Regions from separate parts of the Pseudonocardia sp. HH130629-09 genome, predicted to be linked through region 2. Evidence: riboswitches for the same ligand, from Rfam matches in the RefSeq annotation. Region 2 holds a riboswitch; the other holds the start of a gene.
What was found. A riboswitch is a leader RNA that binds a small molecule or an ion and turns the genes downstream of it on or off. The one in region 2 is predicted to bind cobalamin.
Positions count from the first base shown of each region.

Region 1 (7,158 bases), 920 kb from region 2:
GGGCTCCGGAATGACAGCGATGATCCGGCGCTCGCGCAGGTGCCGGCGGATCGCGCGTGAGGAGTAGGCCTTGTCCGCGCGCACGCGTTCGGGCCGGGTCCGGGGTCGTCCCGGGCCCGGTCGGGCGATGCTCAGGTGCGCCATCAGGTGCGGAAACATTGGCGAGTCGCCGCCCTGGCCGGGGCCGAGGAGGACCACCAGCGGGCGGCCGTGCCCGTCAACGAGCTGGTGGATCTTCGTCGACAGCCCTCCGCGGGACCGTCCCAGCGCGTGATCTGCTGGTTCGGCGAGCAGATTCGTGTAGTTCGATCCGGCCCCCTGTGTCGCGCTTGAGGGTCGCGGCGTGCTGGTGGGCACGGATGATCGTGGAGTCCACGCTGACCGCCCACCCGAGCACCTCGGCGGCGTCGGCCTCGACCAGAAGAGCAGCCAGGATGTGGTCCCAGGTGCCGTCGCCGCTGTAGCGGCGGTGCCGCTTCCACAACGTCTGCCACGGCCCGAACTCGGCTGGGACGTCGCGCCAGGGAAGCCCGCACCGATACCGGTAGATGATCCCCTCGAGCACCCGGCGGTCATCGCGGAACGGGCGCCCGCGACGACCCTCGGAGGAGGGCAACAGCGGCGCCAGACGGGCCCACTGGGCATCAGTCAGGACAGCGGTGCGCGGCACCGATCAAGCATCGCGCACCCCGGTCCGCCTATTTGGGAGACACACCCTAGCTCACCGGGTCCGGTCCTCCGGCCTCACCCGCGGCCGGAGGACCGCTTCTCAGGAATGGATCTTCCGAGCGGTCGCGACGAGGCGGCCGGAACGCGGAGGTCTACTGTGCGGATTGACCGGGTCCGGGTTCGGATCACTCGCCGAGCGCGTCGTCGAACGCTCGCATGAGGCGGAGCGGAGGTGTTCGGCGCTGCGAACCGACGTGAACCCCGATCGGAAGGCGAGGGTGACGTTCGTCGTCCACGCCGCGACCACCGCCACGGCGACAGCCGCGTTCGCAGTCGACGCGCCGCTGGACCAACGGTGGATCGCCGCGCTGACCGACGCCGCCCCTCGGGTGCCCCGCCACGACCACAGCCGCCACGGTCCGGATCCCGCCTCGTCCGAAACCCACAGCGGGCTGGGCCTGTCCGGCAGATCCGACGACGACCTCTGCCCCTGGGACCCGGGACAGTGGACCGGCAGGACCCTGGACGACATCGCCGAGGCCGACCCTCAGGGGCTCCACGCCTGGCTGACCGACCCCGACTCGACACCGCACGCCGGCGAGTCGCTGACAGCACTCATCGAGCGGGTACGCCGAGTTCTGGCCTCGATGCCGCCTGGACACACCATCGCCGTAGCCGGCGCCGCCATCGCGCGGGCAGCTGTCGTCACCACCATGGGCGCTCCGCCCTCCGCGTTCTGGCGGATCGACGCCGCACCCCTGACCGTCACCGACCTGCGCGGCGGCACGGACCGATGGACGGTCCGGTGCACCGGTCGGCCGCTCGACGAGTCCTGAGCCAGCCCAGGAACGGACCGCCCAGGCAATGGCGTCAGGCGATGGCGTACTGAGCGGGCTCTTCGGCCGGTGATGCGTTCGCCGGGCCGGCCGGCTCCGGATCGGACTCGGTGCGGTCGATCTCCACCGGACCCCGGCCCCGGAACGGGCCCGGGGTCCGGTGGGTCTCAGGCCCGGACCCGGCGGGCGGCGGCGACGAGGTTCGTCAGCGCCGCCACCGTCTCCGGCTCACCGCGGGTCTTGAGCCCGCAGTCCGGGTTGGCCCACAGCCGGTCGGACCCGATGTGCGACAGGGCCGCCCGCAGCTGCGTGGCCAGCTCGTCGGCGTCCGGGACCTCGGGCGAGTGCACGTCGTACACGCCCGGCCCGAGACCCCGCGGCACACCCGGACCCAGCTCGGCCAGCACCTCCATCCGCGACCGGGCGGCCTCCACCGTCGTCACGTCCGCGTCCAGGCCGTCGATCGCGCCGACGACCTCGCCGAACTCCGAGTAGCACAGGTGCGTGTGGATCTGGGTCGAGTCCTGCACGCCCCCGGTCGACATGCGGAACGAGTCCACCGCCCAGTCCAGGTACTCCTGCCGGTCGGCCTCCCGCAGCGGGAGCAGCTCGCGCAGCGCCGGCTCGTCGACCTGGACGATGCGGATCCCGGCCGCCTCGAGGTCGGTGACCTCGTCGCGCAGCGCGAGCCCAACCTGGCGCGCCGTGGCGTCGATCGGCTGGTCGTCGCGCACGAACGACCAGGCCAGGATCGTCACCGGCCCGGTCAGCATGCCCTTGACCGGCTTCGACGACAGCGACTGCGCGTACCGCGCCCACTCGACCGTGATCGGACGCGGCCGCGAGACGTCGGCGTACAGGATCGGCGGGCGCACGCAACGCGAGCCGTAGGACTGCACCCAGCCCAGCTCCGTCGTCGCGAAGCCGTCCAGGTTCTCCGCGAAGTACTGCACCATGTCGTTGCGCTCCGGCTCGCCGTGCACGAGCACGTCCAGGCCGATGCTCTCCTGGAGCTCGATCACACGCGTGATCTCGGCGCGCATACGCGCCTCGTACTCGGCGTCGTCGATCTCCCCCGAGCGGTGAGCCGCGCGGTCCTTCCGGATCTCCGCGGTCTGCGGGAACGAGCCGATCGTCGTGGTCGGGACCTCCGGCAGGCCGAGAGCGTCGCGCTGTTCCTTCGCGCGCACGTCGGCGGCTCCGCGCCGGTAGTGGTCGGACCCGAGCTCGCCCAGCCGCGCGCGCACCGCGTCGTCACGGCCGGAGGTCTCCCGCACCCGTTCCCGGAGTGCGGCCGCGGCGTCGAACTCCGCGGCGACCGACTCGCGGCCGTCCGCCAGCGCCCGACCGATCAGCACGACCTCGTCGACCTTCTGGCGCGCGAACGCCAGCCGGTCGGTCACCTCGGAGGGCAGCGCCGTCTCGACGGCCAGGTCGTAGGGCACGTGCAGCAGCGAGCAGGACGTCGAGACCCCCACCCGGCCCGCGACGCCGGTCAGGCGCTGTGCTTTCGCCAGCGCGGCGTCGAGGTCCGTGCGCCAGACGTTGCGTCCGTCCACGACGCCGGCGAGGACGAGCTTGCGGTCCAGGCCCTCGACCTTCTCGATGCCGTCGAGATCCGCGGCGCCGGCAACCAGGTCCAGCGCGATGCCGTCGACCCCCGTGCGCGCGAGCACCGGCAGCGCGCCACCGAGCCGTCCGAAGTAGCTCGCGACGAGGATCCGCGGACGGCGCTTCAGGGCGGCCAGGCGGTCGTAGGCGGTCCGCAGTGCGTCGACCTCGGCATTCGAGCGGTCGGCGGCGAACGCCGGCTCGTCGAGCTGGACCCATCCGGCGCCGGCCTCGGCGAGCTCGAGCAGCAGGTCCGCGTAGACCTCGACGAGCGGACCCAGCAGGTCCAGCGGAGTGAACCCCTCCGGCGCGCCGTCCGCCGCCTTGGACAGCAGCAGCAGCGTCACCGGACCGACCAGCACAGGGCGGGTCGTCACGCCCTGGCGCTGCGCCTCGCGGAAGTCTTCGATGACCTTTGTGCTGCGGGGGGCCAGCGCGGTGTCCGGGCCGAGCTCGGGGACGAGGTAGTGGTAGTTCGTGTCGAACCACTTCGTCATCTCGCACGCCGGGGCACCCTCGACGCCGCGGGCCATCGCGAACATCCGCCGGATCGGGTCCTCGATGCCGGCGAACCGCTCCGGCACGGCGTCCACGGCCAGCGCGGTGTCCAGGACGTGGTCGTAGTAGGAGAACGTGTTGCCCGGTACCGAGCCGAGACCGGCACCGTCCAACTCCCCCCAGGTGTCCCGGCGAATCCGGGCGGCCGTGTCCCGCAGCGCCGCCTCGTCGCTGCGACCGGCCCAGAACGCCTCGGTCGCACGCTTGAGCTCCCGGCGCGGACCGATCCGCGGATAGCCCAGCACAGTGGTGGTCGAACTCGTCACAGCTCTTCTCCTCGCGAGCGGTGGAGGATCCGCAGGGTGCGCGAGGAGGTGCGACGGCGTCCGAGCAGACGGGTGCCCGTGCGTCCGCTCGACCCTCCCTCGGGGCCACGGATCCGCGCACACCGGACGGCGCACGCACCGTCGGCAGGTCTTCGGACTCGTGGACGCCGATCTCGTACCTACTGGCCGTCGCTTCCCAGGAGCGGGTGCTCCCAGTGCTCTCGTGACGGCGGTCGTTCCCACTCACCGCTGCGGGGCAGTCCCGGACTCGCACCGGGTTCCCTCTTGCCCCGCCCGCTCCCCGTCACCGGGCCGCGGGCGGACCGTCGGCATCATCGAGCCTAGATCGAACCAGCCCAGACTGCAGCATCGGACTGCGAGCATGAACAGTCGTTCAGGCGATCGACCGGACGGCCAAGCTGAAGGTCGTCGTGAACGTGGCCCGCTCCGACCGTTCGAGGCTCGGCGAAGGTGCAGGTCGGCGTCAGGCGCCGGTCACCTCCGGGATGTGCAGGTTGCCACCTCAAATCGTGCGTACAGCCTTCTATCGCAATGTGGCCATTTCGCCTTGATCCCGAGCAACGGTCACCAACCTGCCGGGGCGTCACGGTCGTCCGGGACCGCAGCGTCGAGCCCGGATACATCGAGCCGGCCGTCCGGATGCATTCCCGGCCAGACCATCACCGGGACGTCGCCGACGTGCATCCGGTACTCCTGCCGGATCCCCTCAAGCTCGACCAGCGCCGTCAACGCATCAATCGCCTGCGTACGCGCCGTCGTCCCCGACGGCGCGTCACCGCCGGCCGTCCAGTCCACGTTCTCCACACCCGGCCGCAACACGCCCACCCGCCACTCCATACCCCGAGCATCGCGCGGATCGGCCCGGCCGCCCCAGCGGCCGGGCCGATCCATCCACAAACGGTCACTCCAGGTCCGGACTGTCCACAGCCAACAGATTCGCCGCCGACCGCCACCCGTTGAGCATCGCCGTGTACGCCGTCGCGTCGCACAGGTCCCAAGTAATCGGGCCGAGCTGCATCCGAAGCATCGTCGGCAACTCCGCACCCGGACGGGTCTCGTTCAGCGACGCGATCACTTTCGGCGCGCCGCCGAGCTGCACCATCGCCGCGACCGACCACGGTCCGGTCGCCATCACCCCACGACGGCGCCCGGCCAGGAACGGGGTCAGCGACCGCGCCAGCGGCGCCGCCTCGGTCCACGCCTGCTCGACCAGCCGCGCGGTGTAGTGGGTGCGCAGATACACCAGCACCATCCCGAGCGAGAGACCCAGCTGGCGTTCCGTGGTGCCGGAGTTGCGCAGGTCCAGCCGGACCGGCACCCGACCGGCGACCCGCACCGAGAACCCCATCACCTGCGCGGCACCGCCGCGGCGCTCCTCGAGGTCCTGCTCGACCGCGATCCGAGCCTGCTGGGCGGTGTTCTGTCGGCCGGTCATGGTGGCCTCCCGATGATCGTCGGGCCTGTCGGCCCGGGAACCCCTTGCGGGTGGCGGGGCGCTGTACCCCGCTGCCCGTCAGGGCGACCCGGCACGGCCGGCGAGGCTCGCGGTCCACGGGCAGGCCGAAGGCCTGTCGCGTAGCGACGCGAAGCGCCCTTGATCGGGAGACCGGCCGTGGCAAGCCACCGGGCCGTCAGGCCACGCCGCAGGCGTTCCTCCCGATCACTTGGCCGCGCGGCCGTGAGCGCCTACGGTCGATCGCTGATCCCGCTCCCCCGGGCTCGCATCCGCACGCGCATGTCATGGGGAGCCTTTGATGAGCGAGATGGGCCAGTTCCGGCCGCCGCCCCCTCCGCTGGAAAAGCCGATCTGGGTCGACTTCGACATGCTCTACGGCCCGGCTCGCGACGAGGTCGCGGCGGTTCCGGCCGGGTCGATCCGTGAACGGATGCATCACAGTCTGCATCTGACCGGACGCGTTCCCGGCACGCTGCGCGGCTGGGTCCGTTCCATCGACGGCCGCTGGCTCGGGTTGTGCGACTTCGTCATCCCGTCGATCGACGGTGCACAGGTCGTTCGACAGGAGGGTGTCGCGGTTCCAGCAGCGGCGCTCGCTCCTCGCACGTTGCCGCCGATGAGATAGGCGTCCATCGACAGGAAGGGAACTCGACCCGGATCGTTCAGTGGTGATCTGTCGGTCCGGCGTGTCACTCTTCTGCCATGACGGCGGCGACCGTTGAGCAGGTCGAGCAGATTCCCCGAGGGAATCTGCGGGTGCCGCGCGCGGACTTCGCATCGGTCTGGGCAACGGCGGCGCGGCTCAACGCCGCAGGCTCGGAGGTCAAGGGCCCGGACTGGTACGCGGGCGGAGTGGCCGCGACGTGTCAGTGGCTGGCCCGCGCGATGTACACGCCGCCGTGGGGGCCTCCGCGCCCTCCGCGCACACCGGCGACCGGGACCCGCCAGTTCGCATTCGAGGAACTGATCGAGCGCGAGTACCTCGCCGCGGAACGGCTGCCCGAACGCCGGCCGGAGCTGCTCACGAGCCAGCCCGGCTGGTGCGAAGGCATACGGGCGACACTGCGCTGGGCGTGGCGGCACGACGGGCCACCCCCTTTCGACGGGGATGGTCGCCCTACTGCGTGGAACCCGCCCGCGAACAGGTAGGCGCACTCACAGATCACCGACGTCGCCAGGGCCGTCGTAGGCGTCCACGAGCTCGTCGGAGCTGACGGCGGCGTCCGCGATCCGGTCGTCGGAGTGCCATCGGGCGAGCTCCTCGCCGCGGCGGTCGGCGTCTTCGAGCTCGTCAGCCGACTCGCGGTAGCTGATCTCGTCGAGTACCCGCCCCGCGTGGTCGAGGCTGTGGGCGGTCGCGTCCGCGTCAGGGACCCGGACGGCGTCCTCGTCCACCAGCGGCGCCGGCTCCCGTGTCGCTTCGTCACGGAGGTCGGGTCGCCGCGAGTCAGCCGCGTGGTCATCGTCCTCTCTGAGGTCGATGTCCTCGTGGCGGCCCTCATCGTTCCCGGCCTGGCGGGGATCGACATCGGCGTCGGTGACCTCTCGGTGCCTCTCGTCGTCGATGACGTCGGCGTCGTGCGCTGCCTTCCACTCGGCGGCGGTGACGCGCTCGTCGGGATCCTCGTCGGCGTCCCGGGCCGAGAGCTCCGCGCGGGAGAGCTCGGCCTGGCTGCGGGTCTCGGCGGTGTGCGCCAGCCAGCGGGCGCGGGCGTCGTCGACCTCCTGCAGGTCGACGGCT
Region 1 is NZ_CP011868.1:921,554-928,711, reverse strand. Features, by position in the region: partial or broken gene XF36_RS30020 (IS5 family transposase) at 1-670, opposite strand, end outside; gene XF36_RS04400 (histidine phosphatase family protein) at 948-1,505, shown strand; gene metE (5-methyltetrahydropteroyltriglutamate--homocysteine S-methyltransferase) at 1,673-3,940, opposite strand; cobalamin riboswitch at 4,067-4,283, opposite strand; gene XF36_RS04390 (hypothetical protein) at 4,526-4,798, opposite strand; gene XF36_RS04385 (hypothetical protein) at 4,863-5,396, opposite strand; gene XF36_RS04380 (hypothetical protein) at 5,716-6,042, shown strand; gene XF36_RS31275 (hypothetical protein) at 6,120-6,566, shown strand; gene mobF (MobF family relaxase) at 6,573-7,158, opposite strand, start outside.
Region 1: another riboswitch for cobalamin. It lies ahead of metE (5-methyltetrahydropteroyltriglutamate--homocysteine S-methyltransferase); the one in region 2 lies ahead of XF36_RS00015 (ribonucleoside-diphosphate reductase subunit alpha).

Region 2 (7,158 bases):
GACGTTCATGAAGACGCCGTCGACGGTGTGGAGCAGGCTCATCCCGGCCGCGAACAGCACCGGCAGCACGAGGATCGCGTAGAACGGCAGGGCGAACGCGGCGGCGCCGCCCGGCCAGCACGAGCAGCGTCACCTCGGTCGCGGTGTCGAAGCCGAGCCCGAACAGGAAGCCGATCGGGTAGATGTGCCATGGCTTGCGCACCGACCGGGCCAGCCCACCGAGGAAGCGGTTCATCAGGCCCCGCTCGGCGAGGTGCTCCTCCAGCTCGGCCTCGCTGTACTCGCCGCGCCGCATCCGCCGGAACACCCCGACGATCCCGACCAGCACGACCAGGTTGAGCAGCCCGATGATCCACAGGAACACCCCGGACACCGACGACCCGAAGATCCCGGTGACGGCGTGCAGGGTCGAATCGTCGTCGCCGACCTGTCCGGAGAGTGCCCGGAAGATCCCTCACCTTGCGGGTAGGTCGGCCTGAACGCATGAGCGGACGGACCGACGTCGGCCGGTCCGTCCGCTACACCGTCAGTCCCAGTCCAGTGAGCCCCCGGTGCGGTACTCGGTCACCCGCGTCTCGAAGAAGTTCTTCTCCTTGCGCAGGTCCATCGCCTCGCTCATCCACGGGAACGGGTTCTCCGGCTCCCCGAACAGCGGGGCGAGCCCGATCTGCTCGGCCCGCCGGTCGGTGATGAACCGCAGGTACCGCTCGCAGGACTCGGCGGTGAGCCCGAGCATCCCGCGGGGCATGGTGTCGCGGGCGTAGGCGACCTCCAGCTCGCAGGCCTCCCACAGCATCGTCCGGATCTCCGCGACGAAGCCCGCGGTCCACAGGTGCGGGTTCTCGATCTTGATCTGGTTGATGCAGTCGATGCCGAAGTTCAGGTGGATCGACTCGTCGCGCAGGATGTACTGGTACTGCTCGGCGATGCCCACCATCTTGTTGCGCCGGCCGAGCGCGAGGATCTGGGCGAACCCGGTGTAGAACCACATGCCCTCGAACACCACGTAGAAGGCGACCAGATCGCGCAGGAACGCGCGGTCGTTCTCCGGGGTGCCGGTGCGGAAGTCCGGGTCGGACAGCGCCTGGGTGTAGCGCAGCGCCCAGGCGTCCTTTTCCGTGATCGACGGGACGGTCCGGTAGGCGTTGAACAGCTCGCCCTCGTCGAGCCCGAGCGACTCGCACACGTACTGGAACGTGTGGGTGTGCACCGCCTCCTCGAACGACTGCCGCAGCAGGTACTGCCGGCACTCGGGGTTGGTGAGGTGGCGGTAGACGGCGAGCACGATGTTGTTCGCGACCAGCGACTCGGCGGTGGCGAAGAAGCCGAGGTTGCGGGTGAGCATCAGGCGCTCGTCGTCGGTGAGGCCGCCGGGGGAGCGCCACAGTGCGATGTCGGCCTGCATGGCGACCTCGGTCGGCATCCAGTGGTTGGCGCAGCCGGCCAGGTACTTCTCCCAGGCCCAGGTGTACTTGAGCGGCAGGAGCTGGTTGACGTCGGCCCGCGCGTTGATCATGCGCTTGTCGTCGGCGTCGATCGGGGCGGCGCCGCGGGCGATCTCGCCGAGCCCGCTGGTGTCGGCGCCCGTGTGCCGGTCGGTGGTCGGGGTGCTCACTGGCAGGCCTCGCAGTCGGGGTCGTCGACCGAGCAGGCGGCGCCCGGGTCGAGATCGGGGGCGGTGACGGGGACCGCGGGCACGGTCGCCGCGGGCGACGGCGCCGGGGCCGCCGAGGCCGGGGCGGCCGCGGGGGTGCTGGGCACGCCGGTCAGTCGGCCGTCGGTGCCGGTGAGGGTGGACTTCTCGACGGCCGTCGCCGCGCGGGTGCGCAGGTAGTAGGTGGTCTTGAGGCCCGAACGCCAGGCCAGGCGGTAGAGCTCGTCCAGGGCGCGGCCGCTGGGGAGGCCAGGTAGAGGTTCAGCGACTGGGCCTGGTCGAGCCACTTCTGCCGGCGCGACGCCGCGGCCACGAGCCGGCTCGGCTCGATCTCGAACGCGGTCGCGTAGAGCTCCTTCAGGTCGGCGGGGACCCGGTCGATCTCGGCCAGCGACCCGTCGAAGTACTTCAGGTCGGCGACCATCACCTCGTCCCACAGCCCGCGCTCCTTGAGGTCGCGGACCAGGTGCGGGTTGATCACGGTGAAGTCGCCGGACATGTTGGACTTCACGTACAGGTTGAGGTGGATCGGCTCGATCGACTGCCCGACCCCGCAGATGTTCGAGATCGTCGCCGTCGGGGCGATCGCGAGCACGTTGGAGTTGCGCATCCCCTGGGTGCGGACCTTCTCCCGCAGCGTGTCCCAGTCCAGCGTGGACGACCGGTCGATATCGAGCTCGCCCTCGCCGCGGGCCGCGGCCAGCAGGTCGAGCGAGTCCAGCGGCAGGATCCCGCGGCTCCACAGCGACCCGTCGAAGCTGGCGTAGCGGCCGCGCTCGGCCGCCAGGTCCGACGACGCGGTGATCGCGTGGAAGCTCAGGAGCTCGGCCGAGGTGTCGGCGAACTCGACGGCCGCGCCGCTCGCGGGGGCGATGCGCTGGACGAACAGCGCGTCGGAGAAGCCCATCATGCCCAGGCCGACCGGGCGGTGGCGCAGGTTGGACCGGCGGGCCTCGGGGATCGTGTAGAAGTTGATGTCCACGACGTTGTCGAGCATCCGCACCGCGGTCGTCACCGTGCGGCGGAGCTTGTCCGCGTCGAGCCCGTCGCGCGTGACGTGCGCGGCGAGGTTCACCGAGCCGAGGTTGCAGACAGCGACCTCGCCCTCGTCGCCGGCGCGGGTGTTGAGGGTGATCTCGGTGCACAGGTTCGACGAGTGCACCACCCCCGCGTGCTGCTGCGGGCTGCGCAGGTTGCACGGGTCCTTGAACGTGATCCACGGGTGCCCGGTCTCGAACAGCATGGTCAGCATCCGCCGCCACAGCTCGACCGCGCGCACCGTGCGGTGCACCCGGATCTCGCCGCGTGCCGCGGCCGCCTCGTACTCGCGGTACCGCTGCGCGAACGCGGTGCCGTAGAGGTCGTGCAGGTCGGGCACCTCGTCCGGGGAGAACAGGGTCCACTCGGCGTCGGCCTGCACGCGGCGCAGGAACTCGTCGGGCACCCAGTTCGCGGTGTTCATGTCGTGGGTCCGGCGACGGTCGTCGCCGGTGTTCTTGCGCAGGTCGAGGAACTCCTCGATGTCGACGTGCCAGGTCTCCAGATAGGCACACGCCGCGCCCTTGCGCTTGCCGCCCTGGTTCACCGCGACGGCCGTGTCCCCGGCGATCTTGAGGAACGGCACCACCCCCTGGGAGACGCCGTTGGTGCCGCGGATGTGCGCGCCGAGGCCGCGGACCGGGGTCCAGTCGTTGCCGAGCCCGCCGGAGTACTTGGCCAGCAGCGCGTTGTTCCGGTAGCCGCCGAAGATCGACTCCAGGTCGTCGTCGACGGTGGTGAGGAAGCACGACGACAGCTGCGGCCGGGTGGTGCCGGAGTTGAACAGCGTCGGGGTCGAGGCCATGAAGTCGAAGCTCGACAGGACCTCGTAGAACTCGATCGCCCGGGCCTCGCGGTCGATCTCGCGCACCGCCAGTCCCATCGCGACCCGCAGGAAGAACGCCTGCGGCAGCTCGAAGCGCACGCCGCGCTCGTGCAGGAAGTAGCGGTCGTAGAGGGTCTGCATGCCGAGGAAGCCGATCTGCAGGTCACGGTCCGGGCGGATGGCGGCGGTGACCCGGTCCAGGTCGAAGGTCGCGAGCTCGGGGTCGACCAGGCCGATCGCGATGGCGTGGCGCAGGTAGTCCTTCGTGTAGGGCGCGTACCGCTCGGTCATCGTCGCGTGGTCCGGGGTCTCCCGGGTGCCCGCCAGGCGCGAGACGGCTTCGGCGCGGAGCCGGTCCAGCAGCAGCCGGGACGCCACCAGGGAGTACGCGGGCTCGCGCTCCACCAGGGTGCGGGCGGCCAGGACCAGGGCCTGGGCCAGCTCGTCGGCGGTGATGCCGTCGTAGACGGTGCGGTCCAGCTCGGCGAGCACCGGCTCCGGCGCGACGTCGGCGATGCCGTCGCACGCCTCGCCGAGCACCGCGGCGACCCGGTCACGGTCCAGCGGGGTCCGGCTGCCGTCGGGCCCGGTGACGTGCACGACCGGTGCGTCCGACGCGCGGTCCCCGCCGTCGCGTTCCCGGGCCCGTGCCTGCTGCTCGCGGTAGAGCACGTAGGAACGGGCGACCTTGTGGTGGCCGCCGCGCATCAGGGCGAGCTCGACCTGGTCCTGGATCTGCTCGACGTGCACGGCGTGCGCCGGGTGCCGGGTCAGCGCCGCGACGACCTGGTCGGTCAGCCCGGCCACGAGGTGGTGCAGCCGCGATGACGTCGCGCCCGAGTCCCCCTCGACCGCCAGGAACGCCTTGGTCGTCGCCACCGAGATCTTCGTGGCGTCGAACCCGGTCTCGGAGCCGTCGCGCCGGATGACGCGCAGGGTCGGGGGTGCTGTTGCCGGTGCAGCGGTGGAAGCCGTCACGGGCTCTCTCCTCGCGAGTCGCCGTCGCCTCCGGGGCGGGCGCGGTGCGAGGAGGCGGCGGGTCGGCGTGTCGTCGGCGGCCCACCGCACCCTGGCGCCGTCCCACGAGGCCCCGGAGCAGCGCGCACCGGTCGGTACGCGCACCGGTGGCAGGTCTTCGGACTCACGGGCGCACTGCTCACACCTACTGGCTGTCGCTTCCCGGGATCACTCCCAGTGCTGTTGACGGCGGTCGTTCCCGTTCACCGCTGCGGGGCAGTCCCGGATTCCCACCGGGTTCCCTCTTGCCTCACCGGCCCGTGCGGGCCGGTGAACCACCAGCGCTCCGGACACTACATCTGGTGCTTCAGTGCACGCGAGCCCCCTATCGGTTCCGGATTCGGCGCTCGCCGGGTCACGCACGGTGAACATCGCCGGGTCACCGGCCCGGCGGTCCCTTCCGCCCACCGGGCCACCCCGATACCGTCGGCCATACTGTTGCCATAGATGTGCAGGAGAGTGCGATGACCTTCGGAGCCGACCTCGACGCCGCGCACTGGCTGCGCCGGTGGGACGCCCAGCAGGAGCGCTACGTCCCCGACCGCGAGGAGCTGTTCGCGCTGGCGCTCGACGTCGTGGCCCGGCTCGCCGGCACGCCCGGACGGGTGCTCGACCTGGCCTGCGGGCCCGGGTCGTTCGCGGCCCGCGCGGCGGCGCGCTGGAGCGGGGCCGAGGTGGTCGGCGTCGACGTCGACCCGGTCATGCTGGAGCTGGCCCGGCGGACCACCGGTGAGCGCGTCCACTGGGTCGACGCCGACCTGTCGGGTCCGGGGTGGGTCGCGGCCGTCGGCGGGCCGTTCGACGCGGCCGTGTCGGCGACGGCGCTGCACTGGCTGCCGGAGACCGCGCTGCCCGACCTCGCGGCCCGGCTCGCCTCGGTGCTGCGCCCCGGCGGGGTGTTCGTCGACGTCGACACCCTGCTCGCCGATCCGGCCGCACCCCGGCTCGCCGCGCTCACCCTGGAGCTGCGGCACGAACGGACCGACCGCGGCCTGGTGACCGGCGAGGACTTCCGCACCTGGTGGGACGCCCTGGCGGACGAGCCCGGGCTGGACGGGCTGTTCGCCGAGCGCGCGCGGCGCTTCGCGGACCGGCCCACCGGTGGCTCGTCGCTGCGGGCCTGGGAGGACGCGCTGCGGGGCGCCGGGTTCGTCGAGGTGGCGACCCTGACCCAGGTGTTCGACCGGCGGACGCTGGTCGCGATCCGCTGACGCTCAACCGGCCGCGCGGCCCTCCTCGGAGGCGCGCAGCCCGGGGACGAACACGTGCGGGTCGAGGGCCGGTGGCCGCGGTGCAGCACCCGGCCCGCCCGCGCGGACCCATGCGGCGACGGCGTCGGTGGCCGTCGCGTCGAGCACGGCGCGCAGCCATACCGGCCGCGCCCCGGCGCGGCGGGCGCCCGGTGCCGGCGCCACCACCACGACGTCGGAGTCCGCGCACGGGCCCAGGCACTCGCTCGTCCGGAACCGGGCGTGCCCCGCCGCGCCGCCGGCGAGCCGGTCGAGCAGTGCGTCGTGGTGGGCGCGTTCGAGGTCCGGGTGCTTGCGGCCGGAGCCGCAGCAGCAGCCCCGGCAGACGGTGACGGCGGGGAGCGCGGACATGGCCCGACCCTACGTCACGACTGACGGACTGTTCAGGTGTCGGGGATGTCCGCGGCGACGACGAGGTACCCGGCGTTCGGTCGTACCGCCTCCCCGCGTCGCTCACCCCGTCGCGACCGGATCGGGTGTCGGGAGGACCCGGCCGTCGGCGACGGTCACCACCCGGTCCGCCGCGGACACCGCCACCGGATCGTGGCTCACGAGCACGACGGCGAGCCCGTCGCCGCACGCCCGGCGCAGCTCGGCCAGCACCAGCGCGCGGTGCTCGGCGTCGAGCGCCGAGGTCGCCTCGTCGGCGACCAGCACGGCGGGCCGCGCCAGCAGCGCCCGCGCCACCGACGCCCGCTGCAGCTGCCCGCCCGACAGCCCGCCCGGCCGCCGCGCCGCGACGTCCCGGGCCACCCCGAGCCGTGCCAGCAGGGCGGCGGCGTCGGCGTGCGCGCCGGCGCGGGACCGGCCGTGCAGCAGCACCCCCGGCCGCGCGACCTGGTCCAGCACCGGGCGGTGGTCGAGGAACGCCGACCGGCAGTCCTGGTGGACGTACTGCACCGGACGCCGGGTGCCGGCGCCGTCGACCCGCACCGTGCCCGCGGACGGCACCAGCCCGGCCAGCGCGCGCCCGAGCGTCGTCTTGCCCGCCCCGGACGGCCCGACGACGGCGACGAGCTCACCCGCGGCGACGTCCAGGTCCACCCCGGTCAGCAGGTCGACCCCGCCCGCGGTCCGCACGCCCAGTCCGCGCACCGCGAGACGGGCCGGTGCCCCCTCGGCGTCCCCGCGCGTGTCCGGCCCCGCCGCCGTCGCGGGGAGGTCGGCCGCGTCCCCGCGGGCGGTGACCCGGCCGCGGTCGAGGGCCACGAACCCGACCGGCGCGCGGTCGCCGAGTGCGTCGTCGAGGCGGCGCACGGAGTCGAGGTCGTGGGTCAGCAGCACCAGCGCCGTACCCCCGGCGGCGAGCGTCGCGAGCCGGTCGACCACCGCGCGGGTCGTGGCCGGGTCGAGGCCGGTCGTCGGCTCGTCCA
Region 2 is NZ_CP011868.1:653-7,810, forward strand. Features, by position in the region: partial or broken gene XF36_RS29740 (HoxN/HupN/NixA family nickel/cobalt transporter) at 1-445, opposite strand, end outside; gene XF36_RS00010 (ribonucleotide-diphosphate reductase subunit beta) at 527-1,615, opposite strand; partial or broken gene XF36_RS00015 (ribonucleoside-diphosphate reductase subunit alpha) at 1,612-4,496, opposite strand; cobalamin riboswitch at 4,628-4,830, opposite strand; gene XF36_RS00020 (class I SAM-dependent methyltransferase) at 5,000-5,746, shown strand; gene XF36_RS00025 (hypothetical protein) at 5,750-6,136, opposite strand; gene XF36_RS00030 (ABC transporter ATP-binding protein) at 6,239-7,158, opposite strand, start outside.